Regions from separate parts of the Pseudovibrio sp. W64 genome, predicted to be linked through region 3. Evidence: riboswitches for the same ligand, from Rfam matches in the RefSeq annotation. Region 3 holds a riboswitch; each other region holds the start of a gene.
The links. Region 3 has a riboswitch for thiamine pyrophosphate ahead of PsW64_RS03775 (ABC transporter permease). Riboswitches for the same ligand answer to the same signal wherever they lie in the genome.
Positions count from the first base shown of each region.

Region 1: it holds a riboswitch for thiamine pyrophosphate, as region 3 does, so the genes downstream of both, thiB (thiamine ABC transporter substrate binding subunit) here and PsW64_RS03775 (ABC transporter permease) in region 3, are expected to answer to the same signal.
Region 2: it holds a riboswitch for thiamine pyrophosphate, as region 3 does, so the genes downstream of both, thiC (phosphomethylpyrimidine synthase ThiC) here and PsW64_RS03775 (ABC transporter permease) in region 3, are expected to answer to the same signal.

Region 1 covers NZ_LMCI01000038.1:446,418-450,900, forward strand. The annotation lists gene katG (catalase/peroxidase HPI) at 113-2,290, shown strand; TPP riboswitch at 2,407-2,513, shown strand; gene thiB (thiamine ABC transporter substrate binding subunit) at 2,535-3,527, shown strand; gene PsW64_RS18605 (thiamine/thiamine pyrophosphate ABC transporter permease ThiP) at 3,503-4,483, shown strand, end outside.
Region 2 covers NZ_LMCI01000047.1:18,732-23,214, forward strand. The annotation lists gene PsW64_RS25735 (FAD-dependent oxidoreductase) at 1-253, opposite strand, end outside; gene thiC (phosphomethylpyrimidine synthase ThiC) at 250-2,049, opposite strand; TPP riboswitch at 2,165-2,285, opposite strand; gene PsW64_RS25745 (hypothetical protein) at 2,469-4,436, shown strand.
Region 3 covers NZ_LMCI01000007.1:4,764-9,246, forward strand. The annotation lists gene PsW64_RS03765 (CHASE2 domain-containing protein) at 1-324, shown strand, start outside; gene PsW64_RS03770 (ABC transporter substrate-binding protein) at 397-1,335, opposite strand; gene PsW64_RS03775 (ABC transporter permease) at 1,362-1,961, opposite strand; TPP riboswitch at 2,247-2,354, opposite strand; gene PsW64_RS03780 (hypothetical protein) at 2,484-4,250, opposite strand; gene PsW64_RS03785 (adenylosuccinate synthase) at 4,288-4,483, opposite strand, start outside.

The DNA of each region.
Region 1 (4,483 bases), on a different contig from region 3:
TTGGCGACCTATATTCAGTCTAGAATTTGCTGGATGCATCGTTTCGTCTCACCGCTTAAGGTAAACGCTACGTCAAAACCAGCAAGAGCCAAATTAGATAGTGGAGACAGCAATGCACGGTAACGATGTCAAGACAGCCGGTGTTTGTCCGGTGGTACATGGCGCGAATACATCGATGGATAAGCCGGTTACCCGATGGTGGCCTGATGCTTTGAATCTCGACATCCTCCATCAACATGGTGCGCGTACCAACCCGATGGACCCAGGATTCAATTATCATGATGCTGTCAAATCACTCGACTTTGAAGCGGTGAAGGCAGACGTTCATGCGCTCATGACCGACAGTCAGGACTGGTGGCCAGCGGATTGGGGCCATTATGGTGGCCTTATGATCCGCCTTTCGTGGCACACAGCTGGCTCTTATCGTCTTGCAGATGGTCGCGGTGGCGGCGGTTCCGGCAACATCCGCTTTGCTCCGCTTAACTCCTGGCCTGATAACGCAAGCCTTGATAAAGCCCGCCGTTTGCTTTGGCCTATCAAGAAAAAGTACGGTAACACTCTCTCCTGGGCTGATCTGATTATTCTCGCAGGCACTATCGCCTATGACTCCATGGGTCTGAAAACCTTTGGTTTCGGGTTTGGCCGTGAGGATATCTGGGGTCCAGAGATCGACACCTATTGGGGATCTGAGAAAGAATGGCTTGCACGCAGTGAAGAGCGCTATGACGATCTGGATGACCCTTCAACGCTCGAAAACCCGCTTGCAGCAACCCATATGGGTTTGATCTACGTGAACCCGGAAGGCGTAAATGGCGTTCCCGGTCCGCAAAAAACAGCCGATCAGATCCGCGAAACCTTTGCTCGTATGGCAATGAATGACGAGGAAACTGCTGCGCTGACGTGCGGTGGTCACACCGTTGGTAAGACCCATGGACGCGGTGCCGTCGATAACATCGGTGTCGCACCGGAAGCCGCTGGTCTTGAAGAGCAGGGATTTGGCTGGTCTAACCCCGGACAGGATGGCAAAGCAACGAATGCCTTTACTTCTGGCATTGAAGGTGCGTGGACCACACACCCAACCACATTCGATATGGGCTTTTTCGATATGCTGTTCGGCCATGAATGGGAGCAGGTAAAATCTCCTGCCGGCGCATGGCAATGGGAACCGGTGTCCATCAAGGAAGAAGACAAACCTGTTGATCCAACAGACCCGTCTGTTCGTCACAATCCGATCATGACGGATGCGGACATGGCGATGAAGGTTGACCCGATCTACAATGAGTACTGTCAGAAATTCATCGCAGATCCTGAGTACTTCAGAGATACGTTTGCGCGTGCATGGTTCAAGCTGACCCACCGCGATATGGGACCGAGAGCCAATTATCTTGGCCCGGATGTGCCGAAAGAAGACCTTATCTGGCAGGATCCTGTTCCAGCAGGCAACACCAACTATGATGTTACTGCGCTGAAAGCAAAAATTGCGGCAAGTGGTTTGAGCAATGAAGACCTGATCAAAACCGCCTGGGACAGCGCACGAACTTATCGCGGTTCTGATATGCGCGGTGGTGCCAACGGTGCTCGTATCCGCCTTGCTCCTCAAAAGGATTGGGTTGGCAATGAGCCAGACCGGCTTGCCAAAGTTCTGGCTGTGCTTGAACCAATTGCAGCGCAGGCAGGAGCCTCAGTCGCAGATGTGATCGTGCTGGCAGGCAACGTTGGTGTAGAAAATGCCATCAAGGCAGCTGGTTTCAACGTGGAAGTTCCATTTGCTTCTGGTCGCGGTGATGCAACAGATGCGATGACAGACGCGACATCCTTCTCTGTATTGGAGCCTATTTCTGATGGCTTCCGTAACTGGCAGAAGCAAGAGTACGCTGTTAGCCCGGAAGAGATGATGCTGGATCGTGCTCAGCTCCTCCGTCTCACTGGCTGGGAAATGACTGCACTTGTTGGTGGCCTGCGCGTTCTTGGTGCCAATTATGGCGGTTCAAAGCATGGTGTCTTCACGGACCGCGAAGGTCAGCTGACAACGGACTTCTTCGTCAACCTGACCGATATGGACAACAGCTGGCATCCACTCAAAGATGGCACCTATGAGATCCGCGACCGCAAATCTGGCAAGCCTAAGTGGACTGCAACCAGTGCTGACCTTGTGTTTGGCTCCAATTCAGTCCTGCGCGCTTATGCTGAAGTGTATGCTCAGGATGACAACCACGAAAAGTTCGTTCGCGACTTCGTGGCAACATGGACCAAGGTCATGAACGCCGACCGCTTCGACCTGACAGCCTAATAAATGCGACCAGTCCGGGCAGGGAACTGCCCGGGCTTCTTCTTGCAACTCCCTACAGGTGCCCTCTCCATCCCAGCTATATCCAGTTGCGCTTCTGTGTTTTTCCGGTTAAGAACCGCTTGACCTCGGGGTGCGCGTATTTGTCGTGCTGAGATGCTTTAGTGGCGAACCCGTTGAACCTGAACCGGCTAGAACCGGCGGAGGGAAGGGTACCGGTTTCACCCATCCTTGCCCTCTCGCCGCAATGGAGGATGACTTGAAACATCTGTTAATTGCTGCGGGATTACTCACTGCAACATCAGCGATGGCTGCTGAGAAGCCTCAACTGACAGTTTACACATACGACAGCTTCGTTTCTGACTGGGGCCCAGGCCCAAAAGTGGAAGAAGCGTTTGAGGCTGTATGCGAGTGTGACCTGAAACTTGTTGGCGTCGAAGATGGCGCAGCACTGCTTTCCCGCATTCGTCTTGAAGGTAAAAACTCAGATGCCGATGTGGTGCTGGGTCTGGACACCAATCTGGTAGAGACTGCCAAGAAAACTGGCCTGTTTGCACCACACTCTGTTGAAGCCCAATATACACTGCCAATGGAGTGGGCTGACGAAACCTTTGTGCCGTACGACTGGGGCTACTTTGCCTTCGTACACAAGGCTGGCGAAACCGTACCAACCAACTTCCGCGAGCTTGCGAAGAGTGATGCCAAGATCCTTATTCAGGATCCACGCTCCTCTACACCCGGCCTCGGGTTGTTGCTTTGGGTGAAAGCGGCTTACGGAGACGAAGCTGCTGATGTTTGGGCGGATCTTTCCGATAACATCGTGACGGTTACAAAAGGTTGGTCAGAAGCCTACGGTCTATTCCTTGATGGGGAAGCGGACATGGTGCTCAGTTACACCACGTCTCCGGCTTACCACCTGATTGCCGAGGAAGATAACAGCAAAACCACTGCCGCGTTTGAAGAAGGCCATTACATGCAGGTTGAAGTAGCGGCAAAGCTTGCCGGGACTGATCAGCCAGAGTTGGCAGACAAGTTCCTGAACTTCATGGTTTCAGATGCTTTCCAGACAATCATTCCAACAACCAACTGGATGTATCCAGCTGTGACACCAAAAGGTGGTTTACCTGCTGGGTTCGACACTCTGCAGGTGCCTGAAAAAGCTTTGTTCTTTAAGCCTGAAGAAGCTGCTGCTGCAAGACGTGAGGCTCTGCCGGAATGGCTAGAAGCGCTCAGCCAGTAAGTTCGCTTCCCGGTGTTGCCGCGGCATTTCTTGTCGCGGCACTCATACTTGGCACGTTGGCCGCGGTTGCCTTGCGAGCCGAAGCGGGTCACGGCTTTTCCTCTTCCGATTGGGCCGCTCTCAAGTTTACGCTCACGCAGGCCGTGCTTTCTGCTGTGATCAGTGTTGCGTTGGCAGTGCCGGTTGCGCGCGCCCTGGCGCGACGGCGGTTTCCGGGCCGCAGTTTGCTCATTGCACTGCTCGGTGCCCCCTTCATTCTACCAGTTATCGTTGCCATTCTTGGGTTACTACAGGTGTTTGGCCGTGCGGGCTGGATATCTGATGTGCTTGTTTATTTTGGTGCTTCACCCATTCGCATTTATGGCCTCCACGGTGTTGTGCTGGCTCATGTTTTCTTCAACCTTCCGCTTGCAACCCGATTGATTTTACAAGGGTGGCAAGAAATCCCTTCAGAGCGTTTTCGCCTTGCTGCACAGCTGGGGTGTGATGGAAAAGCTCTGTTTCGACTGATCGAACTCCCCATGCTCGCGCGCATTTTACCCGGTGCACTGGCTGTGATCTTTGCTATCTGCCTGACAAGCTTTGCTGTTGCTCTGACACTTGGTGGTGGGCCACGGGCGACAACCATTGAGCTGGCGATCTATCAGGCATTTACATATGACTTTGATCTTGGACGGGCCGCGCTGCTTTCTGCATTGCAACTCACGCTCACTGCTGCAGCAGCCTTTGCAGCCCTAAAGCTTTCGCGCGGTGAAGGGTTTGGTGCAGGACTGGACCGAGCGATCCGGCGCTGGGATGGTGGTGCACCTGTTGCAGACGCCTTCTGGATTTTGCTTGCAACATTCTTTTTGCTTTTGCCGCTCAGTGCCGTTGTTCTTTCAGGCCTTAGCGGTCTGTTTCTGGTGCCCTTTATTGTGTTGAAGGCGGCGCTTGTTTCCGTTGCTGTCGCTGCGGCC
Region 2 (4,483 bases), on a different contig from region 3:
CCACCAGCGTTCCGTGCCGGGTCACAGGCGTTACCTGAGACCACCAATCAGCGGCCTGCACCCCACATGTAACAACGTCTTCTTCTGCGCTTTCACGCTCGCAAAACGGAGCAAGCATGCCGCCGGCAAACCGTGCGACACTGCTTTCGCCCGGTTTAGCGGATTTTTCAAAGATAGTGACGGATGCACCGCGCTTTGCCAGCTCATAGGCGGAAGCCAGCCCCGCAAGGCCAGCTCCTGCAATCGTAATCACTGCTCTGTTCCTTCAAGTGGCAGATACAGTTTACCGCCTTCCCGGAACTTGGCCGCCATAGCCTCCATGCCTTCCTTCTGCGCTTCCGCGCGGATGTCATGGGAGATCCGCATAGAGCAGAACTTCGGTCCGCACATAGAACAGAAATGAGCCACTTTATGCGCATCTTTCGGCAACGTTTCATCGTGGAACTCTCGCGCAGTATCCGGATCGAGAGAAAGGTTGAACTGATCCTCCCAACGGAATTCAAAGCGTGCACGGGACAAGGCATCATCCCGGCGCTGGGCACCCGGCAATCCTTTCGCAAGATCAGCGGCGTGAGCTGCAATCTTATAGGTAATCACACCGGTTTTCACATCATCCCGGTCCGGCAACCCTAAATGCTCTTTCGGTGTCACATAGCAAAGCATGGCGCAGCCAAACCACCCGATCATCGCAGCACCGATGCCGGAGGTGATGTGATCATATCCGGGCGCGATATCCGTGGTGAGAGGGCCAAGCGTGTAAAACGGTGCTTCATGGCAGCATTCCAGCTGCTTATCCATGTTCTCTTTGATCTTGTGCATGGCCACATGACCCGGGCCTTCAATCATCACCTGACAATCCTTGGCCCATGCAATCTTGGTCAGCTCCCCAAGCGTCTCCAACTCGGCAAACTGGGCTTCATCATTTGCATCTGCAATGGAACCCGGACGCAATCCATCACCAAGAGAAAACGCCACATCGTACTGGCGGCAAATATCGCAGATCTCGTCAAAGTGCTCATAGAGGAAGCTGTCTTTGTGATGATGCAGACACCACTTCGCCATGATGGAACCGCCACGGGAGACAATCCCCGTCACGCGATTAACGGTCATCGGCACCATGTGAAGGCGCACGCCAGCATGGATGGTGAAGTAATCAACCCCTTGCTCTGCCTGCTCAATCAACGTGTCGCGGAAGATTTCCCAAGTCAGATCTTCCGCAACTCCATTCACCTTCTCAAGTGCCTGATAAAGCGGGACGGTCCCAATCGGTACAGGACTGTTGCGGATGATCCATTCACGGGTGTTGTGAATGTTACGACCGGTAGACAGATCCATCACCGTGTCAGCGCCCCAGCGGATCGACCACACCATCTTGTCGACTTCCTCTTCCATGGAGGAGGTAACAGCAGATGTACCCATATTGGCGTTGATCTTGACCAGAAAGTTCCGCCCGATGATCATCGGCTCACTCTCAGGGTGGTTGATGTTCGACGGAATGATCGCGCGGCCAGCTGCCACTTCATCACGTACAAACTCTGGTGTTACATAATCTGGAATGCTCGCACCCCAGTCATTGCCACACCGCTCTTCTGCAACCGCTTCCCGCAACTGGTTTTCGCGGATGGCGATAAACTCCATCTCCGGTGTGATAATGCCAGCGCGGGCATAAGCCAGCTGGGTGACGGCTTTACCGTCCTTTCCGCGCAAGGGGCGAGGCTTCACCGGAAACTCAGGAACAAGCCGGTCGCCTTTCACAAAACCATTGTCTTCAGGTTTAATCTCGCGGCCATCATACTCCTCAGTGTCACCGCGCACCTCAATCCACTTGCGCCGTAGAGCAGGCAAACCTTCAGAAATATTCGTTGTTGCCGTTGGGTCTGTGTATGGGCCGGAACTATCATAGACTGGCAGCGGTGGTTCACCTGCTGTCGGGTGAACGCTGATTTCGCGCATGGGCACAAGCACGTCTTCGTGCAAGCTGCCACGAACATAGATTTTGCGCGCTGCTGGCAAAGCGCCTGTGGTGATGGATGGGTTCGGCGTCGTCATAATGGTGCTCCTCAAGTTCATAACTCGAAAAAGACACCAGATGAGTTTTGGCTGGGAAACGGCAGAAAGAACTTCTGCTGCTAAGATCGCGGTTGTTACACTGGCCCTTCAAACAGGCCCCGCGACCCGTGCTTCCTACGCCAGTATCAACTGGGTCAGGTTCTAAGGGTCGCGTCGCCGAGCTTGCGCTCTGTCAGCCTCTCAGTCTCCTTGGTGAGACTCCCCTGCATACATGATTTTGCTAGAACGATTATGAACTAGTGTCAAGGCAGGTTCGGTTCAGGCGAGGTTCAGAAATCTTTTGTAAGTTGGATTTTATGAGAGGGGAGTCGCTGACACTTATTGGATTTTGCGGTTTGCGTTCCTATCTCTCATCTAAGAATTTCACATCTGGATATCGCGAAAAATAATATCAACGAATGCTTGAAAACTATTCTCTCCCATCCGTTTTAGCTGGCCCGATCTTGCGTCGACTGGAAACCTCACGTTTAACATTCTGGCTCGCAGTGCGCGCTCCAGCAGATGTGAAACTGGATTTGCTCCCACAAGGTGGTGAACCGCAAACCTACGAGCTGACGAAAGCGCAAACTGAGGTAAACCTGATCTCAGCAGGGGTACATCTCCACTACCTCCTGATCGATCTACCTCTCCAAAGCCCTTTACCGCATGATACTTGGATCAGCTATCGCCTCACTCTGCGTATGGAGGATGACGAGGAGGCTGGTTGGCAGGATCATTCCGTATGGGCGCCTGATCTCTGCTATGAAAATCAGGAGCTTCCCGGCTTTCTGCTAAGCTCAAAAGTTTCCTCGCTCCTGCACGGGTCCTGCCGCAAACCACATCACGAATCCGGCGATGGTCTGGTCGCAGCCGATCAGTTTCTGGCAAAGCACATCAGAGCTGAGAAGGGCACCAAAGTTGATAAGGAAAAATGGCCAGCTGCCCTCGTGATGAGTGGCGATCAGATTTACTCAGATGATGTTGCTGGCCCCATGCTGCGAGCTATCCATGGGCTCATCGAAAAACTCGGCATCACTGAGGAACAGCTGGCAGGCTTGGAAAGCAAAGTGCCTGCAAAGGCATCAGATTTCTACCAACACGGCGACACCTACTACCGCCGCGAAAAGTTTCTCCCAAGTCTGGAAAAGAACCGAAAGCTCTGGCTTGTCTTGTTCGGTGGCGTAGAAAAACCGATCTTCACTGCTGATCACGCCCATAACCATCTGATCACACTTGCTGAATTCTTGGCAATGTACCTCCTTGTCTGGTCACCAGCGCTATGGGATCTGGTTGAGACAGATGCACCCGAAGGACTGACACCAGAAGAAGCAGCGCTCTATGAGAGCGAACAGAAAATCCTGAAGGAGTTTGTTGCGGGTCTCAGCCAGGTGCGCCGCCTGTTTGCCCATCTTCCGGTTGCGATGATCTTTGATGACCACGATGTCACTGATGACTGGAACCTCAACCGTGATTGGGAAGAGACCGCCTACGGCCATCCGTTCTCCCGACGGATCATTGGCAATGCCTTGTGTGCCTATATGCTCAATCAGGGGTGGGGCAACCGACCTGAAGCGTTCTCAGGTGGAACACTTGAAGCGATGACGCAAGCTGTCACGGTGCCCGGCACAAATAGCTACGATGAGTTTCTGGAGCATCTCTTCGCCTTTGAAAACTGGGACTATCACTGGGAACTAGACCCACCACTGCTGGTGTTGGATACGCGCACACGCCGATGGAGATCAGAGCGGGCAGGGTATCTACCCTCGGGTCTTCTGGACTGGGAAGCGGTCACAGATTTACAACGATCTCTGCGCGGAAAAGACGCCGTGCTACTCGTCTCAGCAGCTCCGATCTTCGGCGTAAAGCTGATCGAAACGCTGCAGAAGCTGCTCACGTTCATGGGCAAGCCGCTCATGGTGGATGCGGAATACTGGATGGCACATCCGGGAACGGCAGATGGCATTTTGAACGTGTTCCGCCACCGCAAAACGCCAGATCGTTTTACGATCCTTTCTGGTGATGTGCACTATTCCTTTGTTTACGATGTCGAGTTACGCGGACATTCTCGTGGGCCTGACATCTGGCAAATCTGCAGCAGTGGCATCAAAAACGAGTTCCCGGCCAAACTGCTTGATAAACTCGACCATCTGAACCGCTGGCTCTATGCGCCTCGCTCTCCCTTGAACTGGCTCACCAGACGGCGCGGCATGAAGGTTATTCCGCGCAAACCTGTGGGCACGCATCATGGTCGACGCTTGCTGAATGCAAGTGGCATTGGATTAGTTGAGTTTGATGAACACGGCGGCCCAGATCAAATCAGCCAGTTGCTGCCTGATGGACGTCAGGTCGTCTTTGTACGCCGCGAAGAAGAAGCACGCTGGGATTGACCAAGAAAAAACTAGGTCCAAAACAATACCTGTGGTCTGCAATTGTC
Region 3 (4,483 bases):
TGCGAAACGACACGCGGTCAGATGCCTGAACTGGCAGCTTTGGAGACAATCCCAGTCAAAACCAGCCGTTACCAGATGCGTTCGTTTGCGTTGCTAGGTGATCCGTCGCTCGCCTTTTCAGAAAACTTCCTCAAGCTCAAGAACGTCCACTGCAACATGGTCTTCGCGCTGTTTGAGGAGAACGACAAGAAGAAAGCCCTGACGCTGATAGATGAATGCAAATCACTCTCTGAGGGCGAGTACAACACCATCTATGCTGCTTTTGAGAAATACATCCTCAGCGATCTGGCTCAACACGAGGCGGTCAAGGATGCAGCGCAATAACGGCATTTGGCCTACAAATAAAAAGAGCCCCCGAAACTCGGAGGCTCAAATTTTAGTTTAGACCTATACCGGTTAGCGCAGTTCAACCGCGTAGGTTTCAACTGGAGGCGCTGTTTTAATGAGCCCCTGCTCAATCAGAAAGTTCGCAAACCGTTCATAACGACCATTATCCAAAGCAGCTGGACGGCTGGCAAAACGCGGCAGAGTATCCGCCCAGGCACGCTTGTTCAGCTCATCATCCAGATTTGGATAGACCTCAAGGAAGCTCTTCCAGGAGTCCTGCGGATTATTAAGCAGATAAACGGTAGCCGCCTCAATCGCATTGATGAACTTCTTCAAACGCGGATCATCCAGCTTGTCTTTGTGAGCCACATAAATCAGCTCATCATAGACTGGCACGCCGTTCTCTTCAGGATAAAACGCGCGACCTTTCGCACCTTCAATCTCCATCTGGTTCAGCTCGAAGTTACGGTAACCACCAATCACCGCATCAACCTGCCCAGCCATCAGAGATGGTGAGAGCGAGAAGTTTACGTTGATCAGCTCCACATCGTCAGAACTTAGGCCTGCATTGGAAAGCATCTTCCCAAGCATGGCGTTCTCAAACCCGGATGTGGAATAACCAATACGCTTGCCTTTCAGGTCTGCAATCTCCTTGATCGGTCCGTCTTCCAAAACAATTAGCGTGTTCAGAGGTGTAGAGACCAGCGTCCCGATCCGCATTATCGGCATGCCCTCATCAATTTGCGGGTGCAACGTCTGCTGATAGGAAACTGCAATGTCACCCTGCCCTGCTGCAACAAGCTTTGGTGGCATGGAAGGATCAGCAGGCTCAATCAGCTCAACATCAAGGCCCTCTTTTTCAAAGAACCCCCGTGCCTTGGCAACCACGATTGGTGCATGGTCTGGATTCGCAAACCAATCCAGCAACACAGTCAGCTTGTCCGCTGCTTGCACTTGAAGCGTGCTCGCAAGCATTGCCGCACCAAACAGCATACCTAGTTTTTTCATAAGGTTACGTCCTCATACTCTGAGACCTAGATCTCTTTCTGCCAATAGATCATCCGAGAAGTGCCGAACTCAACAACTGCCCTCAGGCTCAACACCATCACCGCAAGCAAAATCAACGCCGCAAACATCGTCGCTGTTTGCATGCGTGCATTGGATTGCAACATGATGAAAGCTAGTCCCCCTTTTGCACCAACCCACTCTCCAACCACCGCCCCAATAGGAGCGAACACCGCTGCAATGCGCATACCAGAAGCCAGAGATGGCAAGGCGGCTGGAATGCGAATGTAGCGAAGTGTTTGCCAGCGGTTCAGACCGTGCAGCTTGCCAAGGTCGAGCAGTGATTGATCAGTCCTGCGCAAACCATCGAAGAAAGTCGAGGTCACAGAAAAGAAGATCACAATCACGGCCATCACAACCTTGGAGGCGAGCCCAAAGCCGAACCACAGCACCAGAAGCGGTGCAATTGCAAACACAGGAAGAGATTGGGTCGCTGCAATCGGAGGCAGCAGAAACAGGCGTATCCGAGGAGACACTGCCAGCAAAACAGCCAGCGAAGCTCCAGCGCTCACGCCAAAGAGAAAACCGAGAACAGTCTCCCAAGCGGTAATGCCTGCATGATGCAGCAAGAAAAAACCTTGATTGAGAAAAGCGGAAAAAACCGCCGCCGGACCTGGCAACAGAAACGGGGGAAACTCTCCAATCTGAACCACACTTTCCCAAATGGCGATAAAAAGCAAAATCCCGAAAAGACTTCGGAGAATTCGTTTCAAAGCTCGCTTCAGCATGCAGACTCCCAACAATGGTATTGGGCATCACAAACAGGCGGAAGAACGGAGCTACATCAGCTCTCTGGGATGTTTTCAGCACAGGATCTCCCGTTACAGCAAAATGCAAACATGGAGATCCGGGAAGAATGGCTCAGGTCCCGTCCCTTCGCCGGCATTACCCGGATCAGGTTCAAAGGGTTTAGCTCATCGCAATCTCAGCTTTTCGAAAGAAAAGCACCCCTCGGAATAGCAAGGAACATGCGCGTTTCTGCTGAAGGATGCAAGCAGATTTTGCTCTGACGGACGACAGCATAATGAAAAAGGCCTCAGCTCTGAGAGAGCCAAGGCCTTTGAAATCTAATCTAAATATCTGAAACTAGATTACTTCCAGCTCTTGATTGCCTGTGCGATAACTTTGTTGCCGGTTGTACCTTTTTCAAAGGTCAACATTGCACGGCGACCACTGTTGTACAGCAGTGGAACATCAATCCACTCACGCTCAGCAAGACGCTTCAGGTTCTTCGCTTTTTCTTCATCACTGTCAGACAGCGCAATCCAGAAGAGAGTGTCAGAAACCTTCACGGCAGCACCATCAAGCGGGTCACCAGCTTCAGACTCTGTCTTCTTCAGGATCAGGCCAGGCACCTTCTCAACACCTTTGCCATCAAATCCTTCTGGGAAGATGAAGTTCAGCTCAAGCAGATGGCTGGCTGGCAAAGACTGATCACTATTCGGCTTCAACGTCATCTCAACAGAGAAGTTACGAGATGGCAGCGTCGCAACAGCTTTGATAACAGAATCGCCGTTAGCTTCATCCAGTGACCAAACAACGTTCCCGCGTGATGCAGAACCTGCTGCGCCCGGCGTCAAAGCCTCTTCGTAAAGTATGCTCTGTTGTGCAACAGGAGAAACCGCAGCTTCCGTTCCAATGGTTTCAGCTGGCGGAACAGAATTGGTCTCAACTGCAGTACTTTGCTGTGCAGGCTCCGTCACCGGCAAAACCTGCTCAGAAGATGTGTCTTCTGCCGGTGCTGCTGGAGATTCAACCACACGCACGACTGGAGGCTCAGCTGTTGTCTCGGTTGGCGCAGCGCTGGATGAATTCCGGGTAATCCGGGTCGTCTGAACCCGCGTCGCATCCGGAGAAACCTTTGCCCCTTCATCAGATGGCAACAAGCGGTCAGTGTTCTTCTTCGGCGTGCGTTCCGGCTGAACCCGAAGCGGCTCATCTTCATTCGAAGGTGCGCTCTCTGGCGCAACAGTCTCACCGGTTTCAACTGGAAGAACCAAAGAGAGAATAACATCGCGCAGACTATAGACACCTGCGGTAACGCCCAAGATTATCAGTATGACCACAATGATGCCGACAATACCCGATGTGTTGGAAGGCTTCAGCCCTTCTTCCTGCTCAATCGCATCACCAACGCGCTGCGCAACGGCTGGCTTGCGGGAGGAAGCAGGTTTACGGCTCGTCTTTGGCTTAACCTTGGCAGGCTCATCGATCTCAGGACGCGACTTACCTTTTGTTTCCAGCTTAGTGCGACGTGCCTCACCCGGCACCCAGGAGCGCTCTTCTGCGCTCGTCTCAACAGCACCTTTGGTTGGCAGAGACGCAGCAGGTTCACCCGTCTCTTTGTCATCCATAGAGCCAAGGTCAGGCTCTTTGCGCTCGCTGGCAGATTCAGGCAGCTGATCACGCGCCATCTGATTGGCCTGATGAGCGGCGTTGCCGAGATCCTGCGCGGCACGAACCGCCTCTTTAAACACGTCTGCTTTAGCAGCAGGTGCTTTTGGCTCATCGCGCGCTGGAGTATCGGCCTTTGTACCTGCCTTAGGCGTATCGCCAGCAGGTGAAGATGCAGCAGAGATTTCTGGAGCTGCAGGTTTTGGAGCACTTGGAGCTGGGGTGGTTTTAGACCGCCCCAACCCGAGAGACTCACGAGCAGCTTCCGCTTCGACCTTACGAATGGCCTCTTCAAGCTTCAGCTGCTCCTCAGTGATCTGGGAGGGAGACAGAGGTGGGTCGTAACTTTTAAGTTGCTTTACAATTGCATTCCGCGCGCGTTGATAAACTGCCCGCCGTGCAGAACCTGTGTTCTCTTGTAAACCAGCTACCGCTTTTTTTAGAACGGAATTGTAGTCCGCCATTTAACTGCCCATTGCCCCCAGAGCTTCATTTCAAGACTTAATCCTGGAATGGATTCTGAACCAGGATTGTGTCATCACGTTCAGGGCTTGTTGATAACAGAGCAACCGGAGCACCAATCAGCTCTTCAACATGCCGAACGTATTTCACAGCTTGTGCTGGCAATTCTGCCCAAGTCCGTGCGCCTTTGGTCGTTTCCTTCCAACCAGGCAGGGTCTCATAAATAGGAACAACC